DNA from 2 places in the Anoxybacillus sp. EFIL genome. Region 1 is predicted to be linked to the other one. Evidence: a T-box and tRNA genes for the amino acid it is inferred to sense, from the RefSeq annotation. Region 1 holds a T-box; the other holds one or more tRNA genes.

The links. A T-box is a leader RNA that pairs with one kind of tRNA and senses whether it is charged. The one in region 1 lies ahead of trpS (tryptophan--tRNA ligase), so its partner is inferred to be a tRNA-Trp.
Region 2: it has a tRNA-Trp gene. The T-box ahead of trpS (tryptophan--tRNA ligase) is inferred to sense a tRNA for this amino acid. The anticodon was not compared.

Annotation. Positions count from the first base shown of each region.
Region 1 covers NZ_SDLH01000001.1:473,895-486,119, reverse strand. The annotation lists gene fabF (beta-ketoacyl-ACP synthase II) at 1-860, shown strand, start outside; gene ES017_RS02500 (DUF2268 domain-containing putative Zn-dependent protease) at 932-1,654, shown strand; gene ES017_RS02495 (YuzI family membrane protein) at 1,710-1,916, shown strand; gene ES017_RS02490 (YjbA family protein) at 1,993-2,733, shown strand; gene trpS (tryptophan--tRNA ligase) at 2,764-3,753, opposite strand; T-box leader at 3,801-4,028, opposite strand; gene ES017_RS02480 (DUF3899 domain-containing protein) at 4,064-4,396, opposite strand; gene ES017_RS02475 (peptide ABC transporter substrate-binding protein) at 4,680-6,332, shown strand; gene opp3b (oligopeptide ABC transporter permease) at 6,437-7,366, shown strand; gene opp3C (oligopeptide ABC transporter permease) at 7,363-8,376, shown strand; gene ES017_RS02460 (ABC transporter ATP-binding protein) at 8,397-9,455, shown strand; gene ES017_RS02455 (ABC transporter ATP-binding protein) at 9,452-10,381, shown strand; gene ES017_RS02450 (hypothetical protein) at 10,482-10,673, opposite strand; gene spxA (transcriptional regulator SpxA) at 10,922-11,332, shown strand; gene cls (cardiolipin synthase) at 11,350-12,225, opposite strand, start outside.
Region 2 covers NZ_SDLH01000010.1:80,912-93,136, forward strand. The annotation lists gene ES017_RS13410 (amidase domain-containing protein) at 1-632, opposite strand, end outside; gene queG (tRNA epoxyqueuosine(34) reductase QueG) at 690-1,826, opposite strand; gene ES017_RS13420 (B3/B4 domain-containing protein) at 1,887-2,549, shown strand; tRNA gene ES017_RS13425 (tRNA-Gly) at 2,630-2,703, opposite strand; gene ES017_RS13430 (SRPBCC family protein) at 3,304-3,720, shown strand; gene ES017_RS13435 (ArsR/SmtB family transcription factor) at 3,724-4,044, shown strand; gene ES017_RS13440 (LacI family DNA-binding transcriptional regulator) at 4,082-5,122, opposite strand; gene ES017_RS13445 (carbohydrate ABC transporter permease) at 5,213-6,046, opposite strand; gene ES017_RS13450 (carbohydrate ABC transporter permease) at 6,067-6,993, opposite strand; gene ES017_RS13455 (ABC transporter substrate-binding protein) at 7,054-8,343, opposite strand; gene ES017_RS13460 (GH1 family beta-glucosidase) at 8,513-9,874, opposite strand; tRNA gene ES017_RS13465 (tRNA-Leu) at 10,172-10,256, opposite strand; tRNA gene ES017_RS13470 (tRNA-Leu) at 10,308-10,393, opposite strand; tRNA gene ES017_RS13475 (tRNA-Cys) at 10,405-10,478, opposite strand; tRNA gene ES017_RS13480 (tRNA-Gly) at 10,490-10,561, opposite strand; tRNA gene ES017_RS13485 (tRNA-Gln) at 10,567-10,641, opposite strand; tRNA gene ES017_RS13490 (tRNA-His) at 10,659-10,734, opposite strand; tRNA gene ES017_RS13495 (tRNA-Trp) at 10,745-10,818, opposite strand; tRNA gene ES017_RS13500 (tRNA-Tyr) at 10,823-10,907, opposite strand; tRNA gene ES017_RS13505 (tRNA-Thr) at 10,913-10,988, opposite strand; tRNA gene ES017_RS13510 (tRNA-Phe) at 11,047-11,122, opposite strand; tRNA gene ES017_RS13515 (tRNA-Asp) at 11,282-11,357, opposite strand; tRNA gene ES017_RS13520 (tRNA-Met) at 11,363-11,439, opposite strand; tRNA gene ES017_RS13525 (tRNA-Val) at 11,451-11,526, opposite strand; tRNA gene ES017_RS13530 (tRNA-Glu) at 11,533-11,604, opposite strand; tRNA gene ES017_RS13535 (tRNA-Ser) at 11,626-11,716, opposite strand; tRNA gene ES017_RS13540 (tRNA-Asn) at 11,722-11,796, opposite strand; rRNA gene rrf (5S ribosomal RNA) at 11,828-11,944, opposite strand; partial or broken rRNA gene ES017_RS13550 (23S ribosomal RNA) at 12,037-12,225, opposite strand, start outside.

The DNA of each region.
Region 1 (12,225 bases):
GTCGCGTCAGCCCGTTTTTTGTTCCGATGATGATTCCAGATATGGCGGCGGGTCAAGTGTCGATTATGCTTGGGGCAAAAGGAATCAACTCATGTACGGTTACCGCTTGTGCGACAGGAACGAACTCGATCGGTGATGCGTTTAAAGTCATTGAACGTGGCGATGCCGATGTGATGATTACAGGTGGAACAGAAGCGCCAATTACACATATGGCGTTTGCGGGATTTAGCGCAGCGAAAGCGCTCTCGTTTAACCCAGACCCAAAAACAGCGTGCCGTCCATTTGATCAACATCGCGACGGATTTATTATGGGCGAAGGGGCTGGCATTATTATTTTAGAAGAACTAGAACATGCGTTAAAACGCGGTGCCCGCATTTATGCGGAAATCGTTGGCTACGGTGCGACAGGCGATGCGTATCATATTACCGCTCCAGCGCCGGGTGGGGAAGGCGGCGTGCGTGCGATGCGTCAAGCGCTCTATGATGCGAATATGCAGCCAGAGGACATCGACTACATTAACGCGCACGGCACGAGCACAGAGTATAATGATAAATATGAAACGATGGCGATTAAAGAAGTATTTGGCGAGCACGCATACAAACTAGCCGTCAGCTCGACGAAATCGATGACGGGACATTTGCTTGGTGCAGCGGGTGCAATCGAAGCCATTTTCTCCGTTTTATCGATCCACGATGGCGTCATTCCGCCAACGATTAATTACGAAACACCAGACCCAGAATGCGACTTAGATTACGTGCCGAACGTGGCACGCAAACAAGACGTGCGTGCGGTATTAAGCAACTCGCTCGGCTTCGGTGGACATAATGCAACGATTATTTTCAAAAAATATGAAGGATGAGGTTCGCCTCATCCTTTTTCACATTTTCCTTTCGTTTATCGTACAATGCGATAACGAAAGGAGGGAATGTCATGGGAGTAATAAATACGAAACATTGGTTTGTGGACGATATGTGGCGAAAAAAAATAAAAGAAGATGTGCAACGTCATTTATTTGCGCACGGCATGGCGCGACATAACCAACATGATACGATGAAACAGCTCGCAGAAAAAAACGTATGGGCGTTTGTCGCAAAAAAGTTTACAGAACTCCAAAAAGAGTGGGATGGCCCAGACGTGCCTATATTTATTTTCCCTGCTGATGCTACGAACCGTTCGCTGCAACGTGAATTTGGTGGAAAATCAGGCGTCGCTTTTCGCGATCAACTATTTTTATTTTTGCTTCCTCACGTATCGAACGAACATATTTATGCCCTCCTCATTCACGAATATAACCACGTTTGTCGTTTGCATGCTGATCCGAAAGATGAGCGCGACTATACGCTTCTTGATCGCATCGTGATGGAAGGATTAGCAGAACATGCGGTGTACGAGCGGCTCGGAAGTGAATATGTCGCAACATGGACGACATATTATACAGAAGAACAACTAAAGCAATGGATGAAAAAATGGATAATCCCAAACCTCTCTACTCGACCAGACGATGCTCGTTATCGTTCGCTTTTGTACGGTTCTGCCTTTTATCCGCGCATGCTCGGCTATGCGGTCGGATATGCGGTTGTGAAGCAGGCGCTAGAAAAAAAGACGATGATAGAGCTACTTTCGATGAAAGCTGAAGAAATTTTTTTTACGTAACGCATCGTTTGCATGCTTGTTCATACATATAGTAGTGGACAAGGGGGACTGACGGATGCGTTTCTTTTTTTATTTGCTTGGGTTTGGGATGTCGGTCATTGGTGGGACGACGATGATTGCGTATTTAAACATTATGGCATCCCGTTCGGACTGGAAAGAATATTTGTTGTTTATTAGCACGAAAGTGGAATGCTACTTCTTGCCGATCGGGTTGTTCATTACGTGGTTAAGCATTTTTTTTCCTTCACATGATGATGGTTAAATTTAGGGTGAAATGGAATAAAATGAGCAACCTCTGACCATACTGTGAACAAATCGTTCGAAGTGAGGGGTTATGCATGTTATATCTTCACGATGTTTGGGTGAATTGGTTTGAAGGGGAAGAAAACGGATATAACGTTTGCCATTTTTACGAATGGAGAAAAGATGATGCGATTGAGTTGTTAGATCAAGTGCCGGTGTTAAAAGTGAGCACACAACTGTTTCACTACTTGGAAAATAGTTTGTCTGAAATTCCGAAGGCGCTGCTTGAAGATGTGCATCAAAAAGCGTACGTACGTAAAAATCATGAACGCATTCAGCTTGAATATTGTTTTATCGCTACAGATGGTTATGGAATTATTGCCATTGATACGATTGGCTATCATATTCCGATTCGCAAAAGCCGACTGATTCCGCGTCAAGAACAACTCGTGTACGACATGGTGAAAGAGCAAGATGTGCGCCTATATCTGTTTGAACAAAGTGAAAGAGAGTATCACATTTTATCGCCGCATCCGGCGCTTATGAGCGGATTGACGCGGAAAGAGCGGCAATTGAAGCAGCTGTTATTTATGGCGCTCGACCAGCTGTATGGAACGAAAAATGCGGCAGAAGTGCGCTATTGGTATACGGAATGGGCGCCAGAGAAGTATGCGTATATTCAGCAAATGTCATTTGAAGAAGCGTGGAATGGCTTGTATGAAGAAGCGAAATACGGTTGGTCCGAACGACACGCTCATTTATGCGAGCGGCTCGTAAAAGGGCAACCGTTTTTCGAAAAACTATGGGAAATGGAACAAGAACCGAAAGTCAATTAAAAAACTCAGCCCTACACGGAGCTGAGTTTTTTATTTTCTCTTTCTACCTAAGCCGATGGCGTTTTCCATTTTCTTTAACATTTTGCTTGCGACGCGATTTGCTTTTTCGGCACCTTCGTCTAAAATGTCGTCTAGTTCGGAGCTTTCCATGAGTTCGTAATATTTTTCTTGAATTGGCGTTAGGGCGTTAATAATCACTTCTGCGACATCTGCTTTAAACTCTCCATATCCTTTTCCAGCATAGCGCGCTTCTAGCTGTTCTATCGGTTCGTTCGCCAAAATGGAGTAAATCGTTAATAAGTTCGATACGCCCGGTTTATTTTCTTTATCGTAACGAATGACGCCTTCTGAATCGGTAACAGCACTTTTTACTTTTTTCTCGATCGTTTTCGCATCATCAAGCAGCGTAATGTACGATTTTTGGTTCGGATCGGATTTGCTCATTTTTTTCGTCGGATCGGTGAGCGACATAATGCGTGCCCCGATTTTCGGAATGCGCGCTTCTGGGATCGTGAAAATGTCGCCGTATCGTTTATTGAATCGCTCTGCTAAATCGCGTGTCAACTCAATATGTTGTTTTTGATCTTCGCCAACAGGAACGATGTCTGTCGAATAAAGTAAAATATCCGCTGCCATAAGTGGTGGGTATGTTAACAATCCGGCGCTGACCGCTTCTTTTCCTGCTGATTTATCTTTAAATTGCGTCATGCGCTCCAATTCGCCGATGTAGGCGATGCATTGTAAAATCCAGCCCGCTTGCGCATGCGCCGGTACTTCTGACTGGATAAATAACGTTGATTTGTTCGGATCAATGCCGACCGCTAAATAAAATGCAGCTAAACTGCGAATGTTTTTACGGAGCGCTAGCCGATCTTGCGGAACGGTAATCGCATGTTGATCGACGATGCAAAAGTAGCAGTTGTAGTCGTGTTGCAGTTCAACAAATTGTTTCATCGCCCCGATATAGTTCCCAAGCGTAATGACGCCGCTTGGTTGAATACCTGAAAAAATCGTCTTCATCGAATCACTCCTTTTCATTTTTTAACAATAAAAAAAGTCCTATCATCTTTAGGGACGATAGAACCGTGGTGCCACCCTAGTTATTGTCATTGCGACAATCACTTTGCCCATGCGGTATGCATGGCGCCTTTGTAACGTAAGGCAAACGTTCAAGCCTACTTTTTTTCAACTTGAATGCTCGAAAGCCCATTCCATACAACTAGCGGCTTGTTCGCACCGTCCACAAGCTCTCTGAACGCCTCGTTATATGTACTATTCTTTGTCATCGCATCGTTTTTTCTAGACATTTTATAATATTTGTTTTTTATTGTCAACGAACGTACGAAAAAATGAGCGTGAGCAATGTAATGATCAAACCAGCAAAGAAAAATGGTGCTCCCCACTGTTTTTTCTCTTCATCGTTTTCTTGCTCATTTTCATCATCAATTTCAACAGGGGGACGAAACAATCGTTTAAAACTAGAAATCGTCACATCAAAAAAACCTTTTTCATATATGAACCGAAATCCGCCAATAATAACAAGAGGTTGAGCGATATAAAAAGAAATATTAATAAATGTGAGCCACCAATTGCTTGAAAAAAGTGCAACCGTTAGCGCAATGAAAAATACGAGAAAGCTTGTCACGACTGCTTTTTTCACCATTCATCCACCTTTCGCGCTTAATCGCTGTGAAGTATTATACTAAAAAAAGTGTAAATTTTCTATTTACAAACGAATAAAAAACAAATAAAATAGTCATCAAGCTGATTTTATCACATATGTTAAAAAACCTTACACTTAGTTAAAATGTTAGAAAATTTAAAAAAAGTTTTTAAAAAATCTTTTCAAATATATTAATTCGTTATATAATGTCCTTGTGTTTCAAATCTTCTGATAAATCAGAAGATGGAAATAAATACAATAAACAGATGAGGGGGAAACTCGCATGAAGAAAAAGTTATCTATCTTTTTCGCTCTTCTTCTTGCTTTGTCCACGTTTTTAGCAGCGTGTGGCGGCAAAAAAGAAGAGGACAAGACTGCCAATGAAGGCGAAAAGCCAGCGCAAGAAGCGCCGGCAAAAGAGCAAGTATTAAACTTGCTTGAGAGCGCTGAAATTCCTTCATTAGACTCTACGTTAGCGACTGACAGCGTGTCATTCCGCGTCATGAACAACGTATTTGAAGGGTTATACCGTTTAGACCAAAACGACGAGCCTACGCCAGGAATGGCTGAAAGCTACGAAGTAAGCGAAGATGGAAAAGTGTACACATTCAAGCTTCGCGATGCAAAATGGTCAAACGGAGATCCTGTGACGGCAAACGATTTCGTATTTGCTTGGAGAAAAGCGCTTGATCCAAACACAGGTTCTGAGTATGCGTACATTATGTACGACATTAAAAACGCTGAAGAAGTAAACACAGGAAAAGTACCTGTTGACCAATTAGGTGTCAAAGCAATTGACGACAAAACGTTACAAGTTGAATTGAAAAACCCAATTCCATATTTCTTAAGCTTATTAGCGTTCCCAACATTCTATCCACAAAACGAAAAGTTTGTAAAAGAACAAGGGGACAAATACGGTCTTGAAGCAAACACAACAATTTACAATGGTCCGTTCGTATTAAGCGAGTGGAAACATGAACAAAGCTTCCAATTAAAGAAAAACGAACAATATTGGGATGCACAAACTGTAAAGCTTGAAACAATTAACTTCAACATCGTGAAAGACGTTGCGACAGCTGTAAACTTATATGAAACAAACAAAGCAGACCGCACAGGTTTAAGCGCTGAGTTTGTTGACAAATATAAAAGCGACAAAAACTTTAAAACAAAATCAGAGCCTGTAATGTTCTTCATTCGTATGAACCAAAAGAACGAAGTGTTGAAAAACGTAAACGCTCGTAAAGCGATTGCGATGGCGATCGACAAAGAAGCGATGGTTGCAACAATTTTAAATAACGGTTCAAAAGCAGCAAACTACTTCGTTCCAGAAGGATTTGTTAAAGGACCGAACGGAAAAGACTTCCGTGAAGAAAATGGCGACTTAGTCACATTTAACGCTGAAGAAGCGAAAAAATATTGGGAACAAGCGAAAAAAGAGCTTGGCAAAGACAAAGTAACGCTTGAGTTGTTAAATACAGATACTGAAGTAGCGAAGAAAATTAGTGAGTATGTGAAAGCGCAGTTAGAAACAAACTTACCAGGTTTAACAGTGAATATTAAACAACAACCATTTAAGCAAAAACTTGAACTTGAAAGCAAAATGCAATATGAGTTATCATTTGGTGGTTGGGGTCCAGACTATAAAGACGCAATGACATTCATCGACATGTTTGTCACAAACGGTGCTCACAACGAAACAGGTTGGTCAAATGTTGAGTACGACAAACTTGTACAAGATGCGAAAACAACGCTTCTTTCTGACTTACAAGCTCGTTGGGATGCGATGTTAAAAGCTGAGAAAATCTTGTTAGATGAGGCAGTTATCGCGCCAATGTACCAACGTGGTTCAGCGTACTTAGAGCGTGAATACGTAAAAGGCGTCGTTGATCATTCATTCGGTGCAGACAACAGCTACAAGTGGGCTTATATCGAGTAATCGAAAAGAAAGGAGAGTATATGTGCGATGAGCATATACTCTCCTTTTGCCTGCTAGTCAAAAAAATTTCAAAAAGTTTTTAATTTTGTAAGGAGGTGTGCGATATGGCACGTTATACGTTGCAACGTTTTATTTATATGTTAATTACACTATTCATTATTGCAACAGCAACGTTCTTTTTAATGAAGCTTCTCCCTGGTTCCCCTCTGCAAAATCAAGAGAAGTTAACGCCAGAGCAACAAAAAATTATTTTAGATAAGTACGGATTAAATGATCCAATTCCAGTTCAATACGTTCGTTATTTAGGCAATTTGGCAAAAGGTGATTTAGGGGTTTCGTTCCAATATGACAATCGCCCAGTTTCCACACTCATTGCTGATCGTATTGGTCCATCTGCGCAACTTGGTTTTCAAGCGCTTGTATTCGGAACAATTGTCGGCATTTTGCTCGGTGTGATTGCTGCTGTTCGTCACAATACAGCGATTGACTATGGAGCAACGGTGTTAGCTGTTTTAGGTATTTCCATTCCATCATTTGTATTCGGTGGATTGTTGCAATATTACATCGGTGTAAAATTAAAATTACTTCCTGTTGCGTTTTGGGAAGGATTTGAGTATACCATTATGCCGACGCTAGCGTTGTCGGTATTCGTTATCGCGAGCATCGCGCGCTTTATGCGTACAGAAATGTTAGAAGTGCTCGGTTCGGACTATATTTTAACAGCGCGTGCAAAAGGAATTAGCGGCTTTGGCGTCATTTTTAAACATGGATTGCGAAATGCAATGATTCCAATTATTACAATTCTCGGCCCGATGGCTGTAAACTTAATGACAGGAACGCTTGTGATTGAGCAAATTTTTGCGGTTCCTGGATTAGGGGAGCAGTTCGTTCGTTCCATTAACTTAAATGACTATCCAGTCATTATGGGCACGACCATTTTCTATAGTGCGTTATTTATTTTTGTTATTTTTATTGTGGACTTGCTTTACGGCTTAATTGATCCGCGAATTCGTTTAGCGGGAGGGAAAAAATGATGAATGAAAAGCAATTATCTCCTGAGTTGTTTGAGCTAGCGACAGAACGTCAAGGTGATATGGAAAAAATTAATCGTCCAAGCTTAACGTTTTTACAAGACGCTTGGATTCGATTAAGAAAAAATAAAGGTGCTGTCTTTGGATTAGTGATGATTATTATTATTGCACTCATGGCCATTTTTGCACCAATGATGAGTGAGCATACGTATAAAGACCAAAAAATACAACACGCGAAATTACCACCGCGCATTCCGGTGTTAGAACATATAGACTGGCTTCCGTTTAACGGAAAAGATATGAACGGCATTGATGTGTACGAAAAACGTGGGGTAAAAGAATATTATTGGTTCGGTACAGACGACCTCGGTCGCGACTTATGGACACGGACATGGTACGGTGCCCGCATTTCGTTATATATCGGTGTATTAGCAGCAGCGATTGACTTATTAATTGGAATTATTTACGGTGGCGTCTCAGGATTTTACGGCGGTCGTGTCGATAACGTCATGCAGCGTATTATTGAAGTGCTCGTCGGTATTCCAAACTTAATTGTTGTCATCTTATTTATTCTCGTATTTGAGCCGGGAATTATTTCGATTACGATGGCGATGGTCATCACCGGTTGGGTCACGATGGCACGTATTGTGCGCGGACAAATTTTAAAGCTAAAAAATATGGAATACGTTTTAGCAGCGCGTACGCTCGGAGCATCTGATGCACGTATTATCGGAAAACATTTACTTCCGAACGTCATCGGACCAATTATTATTACAACGATGTTTACGATTCCGAGTGCGATTTTTACAGAGGCGTTTTTAAGTTTCATCGGACTTGGTATTCGTCCTCCTGAAGCGTCGCTCGGTTCACTCGTTAATGATGGCTATAAATCGATCCAAACGTACCCTCATCTTATGATGATTCCAGCGTTTGTGATCAGCTTGCTCATTTTAAGCTTTAACTTATTAGCGGACGGTTTGCGCGATGCGCTTGATCCGAAAATGCGTAAATAACGGATGAAAGGGGTGGAACAATGGAAAAGGTACTAGAGGTAAAAGATTTGCATATTTCGTTTGATGTGTACGGTGGGGAAGTACAAGCTGTACGCGGTGTATCGTTTGACTTGTACAAAGGAGAAACGCTTGCGATCGTTGGGGAGTCTGGTTCAGGAAAATCGGTGACGTCAAAAGCGCTTATGCGTCTACTTCCGATGCCACCAGCGCGCATTAAGCAAGGTCAAATTTTATTAGAAGGTCGCGATTTGACAAAGCTGTCGGAAAAAGAAATGCAACGGGTGCGCGGAGCAGAAATTTCAATGATTTTCCAAGACCCGATGACAGCGTTAAACCCAACGATGACGATCGGAAAACAAATTACAGAAGTATTGTTAAAACATCAACAAATGTCCAAAGCAGAAGCGAAAGCGCGCGCCATTGAATTGCTTGACCTTGTTGGCATTAAAGAGCCAGCGCTTCGTTTTAAACAATATCCGCATCAATTATCAGGCGGTATGCGTCAACGGATCGTCATTGCGATCGCGCTCGCGTGCAATCCGAAAGTGTTAATTGCGGACGAGCCGACAACTGCGCTAGACGTGACGATTCAAGCACAAATTTTAGAGCTCATTAAAGACATTCAGAAAAAGACGGGAACGTCGATTATTTTCATTACGCACGATTTAGGTGTTGTCGCAAATGTGGCGGATCGTGTTGCGGTCATGTATGCCGGGAAAATTGTAGAGAAAGGAACAGTCGATGAAATTTTCTACAATCCGAAACATCCGTATACATGGGGGCTACTTGCATCAATGCCAAGCTTAGAACACGGTGACGAGGAATTGTACTCAATTCCGGGAACGCCTCCAGATTTATTAAATCCGCCAAAAGGAGATGCGTTTGCGCCTCGTAATGCATATGCGTTAAAAATTGATTACGAAATGGAGCCGCCGATGTTTCAAGTGTCTGATACGCACTATGCCGCGACATGGTTGCTTCACCCGAACGCACCGAAAGTCGAACCTCCGAAAGTCGTTCGTGAACGGATGAAAAAGTTCGAAGCATTAACGAAAGATCGAGGAGGGGAGAAGCGATGAACAAACTCGTTGAAGTGAAAAACTTAAAACAATATTTTAAAGTCGGGAAAGGTCAAGTCGTTAAAGCTGTTGACGATGTCACGTTCGATATTTATAAAGGAGAAACGCTCGGTCTCGTCGGTGAGTCGGGTTGCGGAAAGTCAACGACAGGACGCACAATTATTGGATTATATGAAGCCACAGGCGGCGAAGTGTTGTTTAACGGATTAAGCGTGCATCGGAAAAAATCAGCGAAAGAAGCGAAAGAATTAAAACGGAAAATGCAAATGATTTTCCAAGATCCGTATGCGTCATTGAACCTGCGGATGACTGTTGCGGATATTATTGCGGAAGGAATCGATATTCACGGCTTAGCGTCGTCGAAAGAAGAGCGCATGAACCGCGTATATGAACTGCTTGAGACGGTCGGATTAAACCGTGAACATGCGAACCGTTATCCGCATGAGTTTTCAGGCGGTCAGCGTCAGCGGATCGGCATTGCGCGCGCGCTTGCGGTTGAACCAGAGTTTATTATTGCCGATGAGCCTATTTCCGCGTTAGACGTATCGATTCAAGCGCAAGTTGTCAACTTAATGAAAAAGTTGCAACGCGAAAAAGGATTGACGTATTTATTTATCGCCCACGACTTGTCGATGGTAAAATACATTAGCGACCGAATTGGCGTCATGTATTTCGGGAAAATGGTTGAGCTTGCCGATGCGGAAGAATTGTATCGCAACCCGATTCATCCGTATACGAAGTCGCTTTTATCTGCGATCCCGCATCCAGATCCAGAAACAGAGCGGACGCGTAAACGTATTATTTACGATCCGTCGCAACATAACTATAAAGAAGGCGAAGACGTGCGCATGCGCGAAATTACGCCAGGTCATTTCGTCTACTGCTCAGAAGCAGAGTATGAAAAATATAAAGCGATGCACAGCTAATCTCTCGTTCGAGAGATTAGCTTTTTTCATTTGCTGTACTAAAGAATTATACAATATTTTGATTCGTTTGACTATTTTGTTTTTAAAAAAAGCTCCGAGATTATCTCGAAGCTTTTTTCCCGCCAACTGTTTTCCAGCCGGTTTGAATATGTTCGCTCATCGCTGTATGTAGCCGCTTTTTCTGTCCGCCAAATATGTTTTCACCGATGCCGTTTAAAATGACGCCCATAAGTGCGGTGATACCGATGACTAAAATGGCAACAATCGTAAAGTCGATAAAAAATTGTGCCATGTCATTTCCCCCTTTGTTTGCCATGTCTATTTTTATTGTAGAGAAAATTTCAAATGAAAGCAACGAAAAATGAAACCGTTCGTATTGGACAAGCGTATAAATATGTGTGGAAGTTAAAAAAGGTGTATCTTTCTAAACTTTTTTGTTGTATAATGTACGTTGTAGAGTTTTTTAAAGTCATTTTAAAATAAGATGTGTTTTAATACAGAAATGTATTCCAGCAACCCATTTTTAAGGGAGTGATATATATGGTTATCGTGTATTCATCGCCAAGTTGTACGTCTTGCCGAAAAGCGAAAGCATGGTTAGAAGAGCATCACATTCCGTATAAAGAGCGCAACATTTTCGCGGAGCCGTTAACGATTGAAGAAATTAAAGGCATTTTGCGCATGACAGAAAACGGAACGGACGAAATTATTTCAACAAGATCAAAAATTTTTCAAAAGCTAAACATTCAAGTCGACTCGTTGCCGTTACAAGATTTGTATGAAATTATTCGCCAACATCCAGGATTGTTGCGTCGTCCGATCATTATGGACGAAAAGCGTCTGCAAGTTGGCTACAACGAAGATGAAATTCGCCGCTTTTTACCGAGAAAAGTGCGCACGTATCAATTGCGTCAAGCACAACAGCTCGTCAACAGCAAAGGCTTAGCGTAACGTACACGCTAAGCCTTTTATAGTAATGGAGAAAGAAGACGGGCAGTTGACTCCGCAATGCGCATCCAAAGCGGGCGCCGCTGAAATTGTTTCATATTTATTTTGGTTGAGTGATGGAAGTCATCGATAAAGTCATCGACTAGCTTTTGTACGCTTGGTGTTTGATATAAAAACGCGTTCACTTCAAAGTTTAAATGAAAGCTGCGCATATCCATATTCGCTGTGCCGATCGAAGCAAGTTCCCCGTCTACGACAATAATTTTGCTGTGCATAAACCCTTTTTCGTATTCGTAAATGGTCGCTCCTGCCTCTAATAATTCTGGAAAATAAGAGCGGGAAGCGTAAAACACAATTTTTTTATCGGGTCGCTTCGGCACAAGAAGCCGGACGTCGATGCCGCTTAATGCAGCGACTTTGAGCGCCGTGAAAATATCTTCATCTGGAATAAAATACGGAGAGGCGATCCAAATGGAACGCTGAGCCGATGTAATCATCGCAAAAAATAAATGTTTAATGACTTCCCACTTCGTATCCGGTCCACCAGCGACAAGTTGGACGCCTCCGAGTGCCTCATCAACGGTTGGAGCGTTTAAATAGTTAAGCGTCAATAATTGTTGCCCCGTCATGTAATACCAATCTTGCAAAAAAATGAGTTGTAACGTGCGAACCGCTTCACCATAGACGAGTAAATGCGTATCGCGCCAAAAGCCAAAATATTCGTTTTTCCCTAAATATTCATCTCCAATATTTAACCCGCCGACAAAACCGATTTTTCCATCAATGACGATAATTTTGCGATGGTTGCGGAAGTTGATCGTATTGTTTAAAAACGGCAAGCGAACAGGAGAGAAAGGAATCATATCGACGCCTGCTTCGCGCATTTCCTGTATGTA
Region 2 (12,225 bases), on a different contig from region 1:
TTTTCAATAGCTTGAATGCCCGTTTTCGATCCGCTTAAATACCAACGAAACGCATGTGCGACCGTCCACGTATAGCTCCAATCGTTTTTGCGCATCCACCATCCTTTTGTTTTATTTGGATAGCCCATCATCGGAATGCCGCCTGCATGCAAACATTGTGAAACAAAATTTGTACAATCCACGGGAAATGTATGAAACGCGGGGTTATGATCGTTCCACCATATTTCAGCATACCGAACGGCTGCTAGTCGATCATACGTATAACGGATGCGTTCATCATCATCACGTTCTTCTTTCTTTTCGATTTGTTCTGTTTCAATCATTGGTAAAACAAGGCGATGGCTAACAAGTTCCCGCCCCTCGAATACAGCTTCGCGTACCTCTTGTTGTTCTTCAACATACATCCATCCGCTTTGCCAAATGAAAAAACGAAAATGAACAACATAGCGAACGAACGTATGCGGAGCAATGTACTTTTTTTCGATAATTGTACCTTTTCCTTCACATTTCACAAGCTTTGCATTCCGCTTAGCCAGCAGCTTTCTTTTTCGTTCCATTTCTTCATCTGCCACGTCGCTGACAAAAAAATGACGAATGCGTTCATGAAGAAGATCGTGCAGTTGTTTTCTCATTCCGTTCCCCACTTTTTCGTTTTTTATTACGTTATGTCATAAACGGACGAAAAACGACTACACGTTTTCAAACATCGCTAATGCTTTTTCGATTTCACGAATGACGTCTTCATCTTGTTCCCTTTGTTTCGCTTGTTGTAGCATCGGCACAACTTTACGATTCCCGATTTTCCCAAGCGCCCACGCGGCCGTTCCGCGAATGACTGGACGTGAATCTTCGCGAAGCAACGTGAATAAATCATCAATTGCGCTTTCATCTTTATAGTGGGCTAATGCAATGATCGCATTCCGTTGAATCGGTTTTTTCCCGCGCCATGCGCCAGATATATGTCCAAATGTTTCTTTAAACTGACGATTTGTCATACGAAGAAGCGGTTTTAATAAAGGCTTCACAATCTCTGGATCTGGCTCCATCTCTGGATGGAAGTGAAAGTCTTTTCCCTTATTTTTCGGACAAACGAGTTGACACGTATCACACCCATACAATCGGTTTCCGATTTTATCGCGAAATTCATCAGGGATAAACGTTTTCGTTTGCGTTAAAAAGGCAATGCACCGCTGTGCATTCAACTGTCCGCCTTGTACAAGCGCTCCTGTCGGACAAGCATCAATGCAGCGCGTGCACGTCCCACATTCGTCTTCAATTGGCGTATCTGGAGGAAATGGGATATTCGTAATCATTTCACCTAAATAAACGTATGAACCAAATTCATGTGTAATAATCGAGCAATTTTTTCCACTCCATCCGATCCCTGCCCGTTCCGCGACCGCACGATCTGCCAATTCTCCTGTATCAACCATTGATTTCACTTTTGCATCTGGCACGCGTTCTAAAATAAATTGTTCTAATTTTTGCAGCCGCTCGCGCAAAATGACGTGGTAATCTCGCCCCCAAGATGCTCGACAAAAAATTCCGCGACGCTCTTTTTTTGTACTTCGTGGAGCATTTTTTAATTTTGACGGATATGCAAGGGCGATAGCGATAATAGAACGTGCTTCTGGAAGCAATAAAGATGGGGTTGTCCGCTTTTCAATGTCAGGCTCTTCAAATCCTGATTGATAACCAAGTTGTTGCTGCTGACGCAACCTTTCTTTTAATTCAAAAAACGGATCAGCACTTGCAAAACCGATTTTATCAATGCCGATCGTTCGGCTATATTGAATGATTTCTTCCTTTAGTGCTTCAACGTCCATCTCCCATCCCTCCTTCCCACTTTGTTTATGTTACAATGTAAAGAAAAAGGAGTGAACGATATGTTAACCATTTGTGACAGCATTAAACAACATATTCCTCATTTTAAAATCGGAGTGCTTACATATGAACACATCGTCGCCGGGCCATCTCCTAGCATGTTAAAGGGGAAACTTCGTCAATTTCAAGAGCTGTTATATTTTGATATGGAACAAACTCCGTTAGCTGAATGGCCAGAAGTGAAAGAATGGCGGTCTGTATTTAAACAAATTGGCACAGATGCAAGCCGATACCGTCCGTCATCGGAAAGTTTGCTTCGGCGCGTACAAAAGCAAACTTTTATTCCATCCATTCATTCAGCTGCTGATGTCAATAACTTTTTTTCCTTATATTATAAACTACCGATCGGCATTTATGACCGAGATCATCTCATAGGAGATATCGTGATCACGATCGGTACACAAGCAGATGAATATATCGGCATCAATGATCGCACGACAAATTTTGAACGAAAACTTGTCTCAAAAGACGCTAAAGGGGCATTCGGCAGTCCAATCGTCGACTCAAAGCGAACGATGGTTACGGAACAAACAACACATGCGATTCAAATCGTGTACTTTCTCCCATCATTTACAGAAACACAATGCGAACAAATGCTACAAGCGATGAAAGAGATGTTTATCCAAATTCACGGCGGTACAGCACATACACAACTCGTTAAATAATGCATGCGGGGCAAGCGAAATAAAAAAACGCAATGCCCCGTTCATCTTCGAAACGAAACACTGCGTTGTCCCCGTATGTATGGAGCGGGTGATGGGAATCGAACCCACGACATCAGCTTGGAAGGCTGAGGTTTTACCACTAAACTACACCCGCATAGCAACTTGCTTTTTCTCTATGACTTTTCCCACGCTCAACTATGCCTCTTCCTCTACTCGCTTATTCAATGATGATGGATGCGTCGAGGCAACTCGCCGATTACTCGACGATGTGTCGCTCGTGGCTGAGGTTTTACCACTAAACTACACCCGCACGATAAATCACTCACATAACCATCTTTTACTTCTACGCTTTGTCACGCCTCTTCCTCTACTCGCTTATTCGATGATGATGGATGCGTCGAGGCAACTCGCCGATTACTCGACGATGCGTTGCTCGTGGCTGAGGTTTTACCACTAAACTACACCCGCACATGCAGAAAAAGTAGAAATTTGTCGAATAAGATGCAAAAATAAAAAACAGGAATCCCTGTTTTTTAATTACGTTTTACATTATATCGACTCCCCTGTGACAAGTCAATACTCTGTTCAAAACTTTTTCAAAAACATCATCTATTTTCCCGATAAAATTTATACATATCGAGACAATAATAAACATGGTGCATGTGACGAATGAAGAAGAAATTTGACATAACACCTAAAGGTTTCATATAATCTAAATGAAACCAAAAGGTTATATATCTGAGGAGGATCATTGATGAGCCAAAAAGTGCAAGATATCCAACAAACGATGATCATCGAAGCGCCAATTCAAAAAGTATGGGACATTGTTTCTACATCCGAAGGAATTGCCTCATGGTTTATGCCAAATGATTTTCAGGCGATTGAAGGACATGAGTTTCACTTACAAACCCCTTTTGGACTTTCTCCATGTAAAGTGTTAAAAGTGGAGAAGCCTCATCTTCTTTCTTTTTCATGGGATAAAGACGGATGGATCGTTTCCTTCATGTTGAAAGACTTAGGCGACAAAACAGAATTTACTCTTGTTCATGGAGGATGGGGAAGCGCAGACGATATCCTTCCGAAAGCAAATGAAAAACAATCTATTGTTCGTGATCGTATGGCAAACGGATGGACAGGAATTTTAGAAAAGCTTCGAAAGGTTGTGGCATAATACGTGGAGCCAACAAAAAAGCATGATGTTTTTCAAGCAATTGCAGACAAAACAAGAAGAGATGTCTTACGTTTGTTGGCAGAAAAAAAAGAATTACCGATCTCTGCGATTGCAGCGCATTTTCCAATTAGCCGTACGGCTATTACTAAACATTTAAACATTCTCGCCGAAGCAAATTTAGTCCAAAGTCGAAAATCAGGACGAGAAAAAATTTATCATCTCCATCCTGAACCGTTAACAGAATTAAAGCAATGGCTGTCATTTTATGAACGTTTTTGGGAAAATAAACTATCTATTTTAAAACATGTTGTTGAAAATGAGTAACCCCCTATGTTTGTAACGATAGGGGGCTTTTCCTTGCTTACATCTTCCCAGACATTAATCCGTACAATCGATTGCTCCCACAAGATTCACGAATAATCAATTCCGGTTCAACCATAACCGCTTTCGGCTGAAATTGGCGGTGTATAATATCCCTTAACATATATGCAGCAAGCCGTCCGATTTTCTCTTTATCTTGACGAACGGAAGTTAAAGGGGGATCGGTATAATTGCATGCATCAATATCATCGCACCCAACGATCGCAATATCTTCAGGTATTTTTAACCCGTGTTCCTTCACCGCTTTCATTGCACCAAATGCCATTAAATCCGATGCTGCAAATACCGCTTCAGGATGATGTGACGAGCGCAATATTTTTTTCATCGCCTCATAGCCACTTTCCATAAAGAAATCCCCTTCGGCAAACCACTCTTCATGAATCGTTAACCCAAATTCCTTCATTGTATTACGAAATCCTTGTTCGCGAATTTTTGTCACTTGCGCGCCCGGCAAACCACCAATGTAGCCGATATTCCGATAGCCACATAAGTAAAAATGCTCTACTACTTTCGCAGAAATTTTATAGTTATCTGTCATAATGTACGCAGAACGATTCCCTTCAAGCGGAATATCTATCCCGATACATGGGATGTCGCTCATGTCTAAACGATAAATAGATGGCTGCACTTTTTCACCACTAATAATGATTACTCCATCTACTTTATAGCGCATCGAACGCTCATAATAATCTTCCTCCCCTTCTTCAAATTGTTCGTTTGAAAAGAAGAGGAGGTCATAACCGAACATTCCCATTGTTTTCTTGAAAGAGTTCATCACTTCAATAAAGAATGGATGGTTAAAATCGGCATTGATCTCCCCGGCGTAAATAACACCAACTACTCTCGACTTATGAGCGGTATCTTTTTGAATGCGAGCAGCCACATACCCAGTCTGCTCCATAATTTCCAGCACTCTTTTTTTTGTTTCTTCACCGACATCATGATAGTTATTTAATACTTTTGATACCGTACCTGGTGACACACCCGCTAATTTTGCAATTTCTTTAATGGTAATTTTCATACGATCCCTTCTTACCTTCATTAATCTTGCCCTTATTATAACATAAATTTTCTGTTAAAAATGAATGCGCTTTAGTTAGCGGCTATGTCACTATTGTTTGACCGATCCTTGCGTCAAGCTTGAAATGAACAACTTATTAAACATTAAAAATACGACGACTAAAGGCAATGTTGCCCAAAATGTTCCCGATAAAATCATGCCATAGTCTTTCACGTATGCGTCTTGAAGAGCACGAATAGCAATTTGAATCGTGTAGCTTGACTCGTCTCTTAACACAGTTAACGGCCATAAGAAATCGTTCCATACGAACATAAATGTTAAAATACCAAGCGTCGCAAAAGCTGGTAAAATCGAAGGAACAACGATATTCCAATATACACGGAATATACTGCATCCATCAATTTTTGCTGCTTCAATTAGTTCATCGGGAATCGCATCTTTAATATATTGACGCATCCAGAAAATACCGAACGCATTCACTAAACCTGGAATGATAATTGCTTTTAAATCGTTTAACCAACCTAACTTTGTAATAATGAAATATTGCGGGATTAATCCTAATTGTGGCGGAATCATCATCGTAATTAAAATGACAGCAAACAGCTTTTCTCGCCCTTTAAACTGCAACTTAGCAAATGCAAAGCCTGCTAAAGAACTAAAGAATAACACCCCCAGCGTCGTTAAGCTAGCAACAACAAAAGAGTTCCACATCGCCCCGAAAAAGTCGACGTTTTCTAATACGTTTCGAAAGTTTTCTACTAGCTTATCTCCCGGTACAACAGCTGGTGGTAATTTGTTAATGACATGGTTCGGCTGCGTTGCCATGACAAACATCCAGTACAACGGAAAAACAGATAGTAACGCACCGATAATTAACAACACATGGATTGTTACTTTATTCACAAATCCTTTTTTACGTAACATCTTTATTCACCTCCATGTTTTTACTTGCCCGATTTATCTAAACGATTGGACGCGAAAAAGTTAATTGTCGTAAATACAATGATGAGTAAAAATAGCGAGACGGCTGTCGCAGATGCTGTTCCGAACGCGTTATTCGAGAACGCTTCTCTCCATAAGTACAACACGATCGTCATGCTTTCTTCTCTAAATCCACTGCCGAAAATAAGCGGTTCCGCAAAAATTTGTAGCGACCCGATCGTTGCTGTAAATACGACGAATACGATAATTGGCTTTAACATCGGCACAGTGATGAAAAGAAACTGCTGCCATTTTTTCGCTCCGTCAATTTCGGCTGCTTCATAAAGATCTTTCGGAATACTTTGCAATCCTGCTAAGAAAATAATCGAGTTATATCCAACCCATCTCCAAAAAATCATCGTCGCAATCGCAATTTTCGCTCCCCATTCAGACGTTTGCCAGCTTACTGGCGAAATTCCAAACAAGCTAAGTGTGGCGTTTACTAACCCTGCTTCTTGTTCGCTAAATAAAACGGTAAAAACAATCGCCACCGCAACAATCGACGTTACGTTTGGTACAAAATAAGCGACACGAAATACACTTTTAAACTTGACCATCGCTGAATTTAAAGCAACGGCTAAAATTAAAGCGGCGATTAACTGTGGACCTGTTCCTAATAAACCGATTACAATCGTGTTATAAATCGATTTCCAAAATAGTGGATCAGTAAAAATGAGCGAAAAGTTTTTCACTCCGACAAATGTCATTTCACCGAACCCATTCCATTTTTGAAACGCTAAATAAAAGCTAAACAGCATTGGAAAAGCGCCGAAGATCGCAAATAAAAGAAAGAAAGGAGAAATAAATAAGTAGCCAGCTAATGCTGTTTTTTTCTTATCACTCAATCCTTTTGGACGGACAGTTGCGTTTGTATGATTATGGGATACCATTTATATTTCCCTCCAAAAATCATAGTAGGGGGAAGGGAATAAATCCCTCCCTCACGTGTTTTATTGACGTTCAAGTTGACGTTTAATACGTTTAATTGCTTCTTCCCATTCTTTTTCTGGGTCAGCTTTTTTCTTCTGTACGTTTGTCAACGCCTTAATGATTTCGCCTTGAACGAGTCCGTAGTTTTTACCCATATACACTGTTTTTACTTTTTGTGCTGCTTCTGCAAATACTTGAGCTGTATTTACTCCACCAAAGTACTCGTCTTTGTAATCTTTAAACTCAGGTGCATCATATACAGAAGGAGCAGATGGGAATAAGCCCATATCTTTAAACGATTTCAATTGTTGTTCTGGCGCTACGAGCCATTGAATGAAGTCATATGCTTCTTGCGGATGCTTCGATTCTTTTGGAATCGTTAAATAAGAACCGCCCCAGTTTCCTGCTCCACCTGGCATGTTTGTAATGAGCCACTTGCCTGCTGAATTTGGTGCGTTTCCTTTCACAACTCCTTGCATCCATGCAGGTGCAAGCAACGTCGCATAGCTTCCTTTTTCCATCGCGTTACCCCATTCTGGAGTCCACAATCCGTTGCTGCCAAGGTAACCTTTTTGAATTAAGCTAACTGTATAGTCGTACGCTTGTTTAATGTACGGTTCTTTTTCGATAAGCAATTCTTCTTTTTCGTTAAAATATTGCACAGGAGCTTGGTCACGTAATGCGTTGTACACAAGTTCAACGTTGTCTGCAATTGGTTTTCCTGTTTTTTCTTTAATTGTTGCAGCTACTTCTGCATATGCATTCCAGTCTGGAATTAACTTTGCAACTTCAGCTGGATCTGTTGGAAGTCCTGCTGCTTCAAACACGTCAGCACGATAAAACATAGCTGTTGGACCAATATCTGTCGGAAGACCAAATAAGAAGCTTCCATCAGCGCTTTCACCGATGCGCCATTTCCAATCTAAATACTTATCCTTAATGTTTTTTGCACCAAAATCGTATAAGTTATAAAAACGATCTTGTGCCTCACGATAACGTTCAATATTGTTTACTTCAATCATCGCGATGTCCGGTGCGCCACTTCCTGCTGATAACGCTGTAAATAATGCGTTATGATGATCGTCAAACTGCGTTGATTGAATTTTAATTTCAACATTTGGATGATCTTTCATATATTCTTCAGCTAGTTTTTCATAACCAGTGCTTCCGAATACCCACATGTTCAACTTGACTTTTTCACTTGAACCTTTATCTTTTGATTCGTTCTCACTTTGAGATTGATTGCTGCACGCTGTCGCGAACATAAAGACAACTGCTAACAACAACATGAGAGCTCGTTTCTTCATCATTCTTTCCCCCTCGCTTTTTCACAATATGTGTTCATACCGTTTACACCTTTCATTTGCCCATTTGCTTGTTTCACGTTATAATTCCTTTAGTTTTCTTCGTAGTAGCGGCCAATCCCCGACACTTCCCGCTATGACGAAGAAAACTTCTTCCCTTCCCCCATCACCTCCTTTATTTGTCATTGTCTACTTGCAATCCGTTGTTTATAATCGTTTCCTTGTACCATAATGCACTCTTTTTCGGGATGCGCTCTAGCGTTTCATAATCCACGTATACAATCCCAAAGCGCTTATCATATCCAAATGCCCACTCAAAATTATCGAACAGCGACCATACATAATATCCTTTTAAATTGACGCCTTGTTCAATCGCGCGGTGGCAAGCGATTAAATGCTCCCGTATATAAGCAACTCGCTCATCATCTTCTACTTCACCTTGTTCGTTGACGCGATCTTTGTATGCAGCACCGTTTTCGGTAATGTATAATGGAATATCGCCATAATCTTTTTTCAATCGCACCATTAAATCAAACAAACCGTTTGGATTCACTTCCCAATTCATATCCGTCACAGGTCTTCCTGTGCTCACATGTTCAAATACGATCGGTTCACGGTCACCTGTTTTCCAATCTTTTAATGTTGCTGTTGAATAATAGTTAAATCCGAAAAAGTCGATCGGTTGCTGAATCGTTTGTAAATCTCCCTCTTTGTAAACGTCTGGTAAATAATCTTTATACACTTCTAACATATCTGCTGGATATTGTCCCTTAAATACAGGATCTAAAAACCAACGATTCATAAAGCCGTCCCATTTTCGAGCGGCATCAACTGCTTTTTCATCTTTCGGATCGACCGCATATCCAGGTGTCAAATTCAACGTAATACCAATTTCCCCATCTTTCGAACCGATTGCTCGAAACGCTTTTACCGCTTCCCCGTGTGAGAGAAGAACATGATGTGCTGCTTTTAAAAATGATGTAAAGTTTTGAATCCCTGGGGCATGTTCGCCATTCCCATATCCTAAATAGGTGACAACCCACGGCTCATTATGCGTAATCCATTTTTTCACGACATCCCCAAGATTCTCGTAAAGGAAAGCAGCGTATTCTTGGAAGTAGTGAACGATATCACGATTTTCCCAGCCACCTTTCTCTTGAAGAGCTTGTGGCATATCCCAATGATAAATGGTCAACATTGGCTCGATACCGTTCTCTAGCAATTCATGTACAAGACGCTTATAAAAATCTAAACCTTTTTCGTTAAACTTCCCTGGCGTTTCACAATAAAGTCTCGCCCAACTAGTCGAAAATCGATACGCTTTCAAATGAAGCGCTTTCATTAATGCGATGTCTTCAACATAACGATTGTAATGATCAATTGCGATATCGCCATTATCCCCATTCGCTACTTTGCCAGGAATGCGGGAAAAGTGATCCCAGATCGAGTAAATTTTATCTTCTCCAGTCGCTGTTCCTTCAATTTGATACGATGAAGTTGCAGCTCCCCAAATAAAATCTTTCGGAAACTGAAGCATAATTTCGAACCTCCTGCGAAATTTTTCGTAAAAAACAAATCAAAAAAGCGCTTTCTTTCATTTGTTTCGTAACTTAATCATAATAACAATTGACGCATAAGTCAATAAAATCTTTCGCCCTAAACGAAAAATTATAATAAAACATGAAATAAATATATTTCTTCCACGAAAATTTTCGTAAAATATAAAAGCTAAAAGGATGAAAAAGTAAAGCTGGAGCGTCCTGGAGAAAAGAAAAAGTATAAGAAGAAATAAAAAAAGGATCCCTGTGTGCAACAGGAATCCTCAAATATTCAGTGCCGATGGTGGGAGTCGAACCCACACGGGGGGCTACCCCACACGATTTTGAGTCGTGCGCGTCTGCCAGTTCCGCCACATCGGCATGAGGCAATTAAATTGTATCATGCAAACTTGCTTTGTCAAGACTTTTCAGTGCCGAGGGCCGGACTCGAACCGGCACGGTAGTCACCTACCGCAGGATTTTAAGTCCTGTGCGTCTGCCAATTCCGCCACCCCGGCGCATAAAAAAATGGAGGCGGCAACCGGATTCGAACCGGTGGTAAAGGTTTTGCAGACCTCTGCCTTACCACTTGGCTATGCCGCCATAAAACGAAGAGCGGAAGACGGGACTCGAACCCGCGACCCCCACCTTGGCAAGGTGGTGTTCTACCACTGAACTACTTCCGCATATATGGCTGGGGTAGCTGGATTCGAACCAACGCATCACGGAGTCAAAGTCCGTTGCCTTACCGCTTGGCTATACCCCAACGTTTTAAAATGTATATGGGGCGACTAGTGGGAATCGAACCCACGAATGCCAGAGCCACAATCTGGTGCGTTAACCACTTCGCCATAGCCGCCATGTTTTTTTGGCAGGGGCAGTAGGAATCGAACCCACACCGGAGGTTTTGGAGACCTCTGTTCTACCATTAAACTATGCCCCTAAAATGGTGGAGGGGGACGGATTCGAACCGCCGAACCCAAAGGGAGCGGATTTACAGTCCGCCGCGTTTAGCCACTTCGCTACCCCTCCGCGGATGGTGCCGGCTGCAGGACTTGAACCCGCAACCTACTGATTACAAGTCAGTTGCTCTACCAATTGAGCTAAGCCGGCATAATATGAAGTGCATCAAACTTTTAGATGAAACAAACTAAGCCGACATCATTCAAAATGGTGGCTCGGGACGGAATCGAACCGCCGACACAAGGATTTTCAGTCCTTTGCTCTACCGACTGAGCTACCGAGCCATATAGATAGTAGCTTCATCCTTAAATTATTCAGAAGCACAACGTCCTTCGTCCCGCTCTCAGTTTGCTTACTCAAGATGTGGCTCGAGCGGTACGCTGTAGCCTTGCCAAAGAAGTCGATTCAAACGTGCTCTACCGACTGAGCTACCGAGCCATACATGGCGGTCCCGACGGGACTCGAACCCGCGATCTCCTGCGTGACAGGCAGGCATGTTAACCACTACACTACGGGACCAATATTGGTTGCGGGGGCAGGATTTGAACCTGCGACCTTCGGGTTATGAGCCCGACGAGCTACCTGGCTGCTCCACCCCGCGATAATAACATATGGTGGAGGATGACGGGATCGAACCGCCGACCCCTTGCTTGTAAGGCAAGTGCTCTCCCAGCTGAGCTAATCCTCCAAAAGATGACCCGTACGGGATTCGAACCCGTGTTACCGCCGTGAAAGGGCGGTGTCTTAACCACTTGACCAACGGGCCATATATCATTTCCTAAGTGGCTGGCGGAGAGCAAGGGATTCGAACCCTTGAGACGCTCATCACGTCTACACGATTTCCAATCGTGCTCCTTCGACCACTCGGACAGCTCTCCGTAAATGGCTCCGCAGGTAGGATTCGAACCTACGACCGCTCGGTTAACAGCCGAGTGCTCTACCACTGAGCTACTGCGGAATAATAACAAAAGTGATTCATTCATCATCTTGCCCGGCAACGTCCTACTCTCGCAGGCGGTGTCCCGCCAACTACCATCGGCGCTGGAGAGCTTAACTTCCGTGTTCGGTATGGGAACGGGTGTGACCTCTCCGCCATCGTCACCGAGCAATAATGCTTTAGACAAATGTTATTATAACGGAATATTTTTTGTTGTCAAGCATTTTTTTATTCCTTCAAAACTAGATAACAGGTGTGTGCTTAGTTAAGTCCTCGATCGATTAGTATCCGTCAGCTACACGTGTCGCCACGCTTCCACCTCGGACCTATCTACCTTGTCATCTTCAAGGGATCTTACTCGCTTGACGCGATGGGAAATCTCATCTTGAGGGGGGCTTCACGCTTAGATGCTTTCAGCGCTTATCCCTTCCGCACATAGCTACCCAGCTG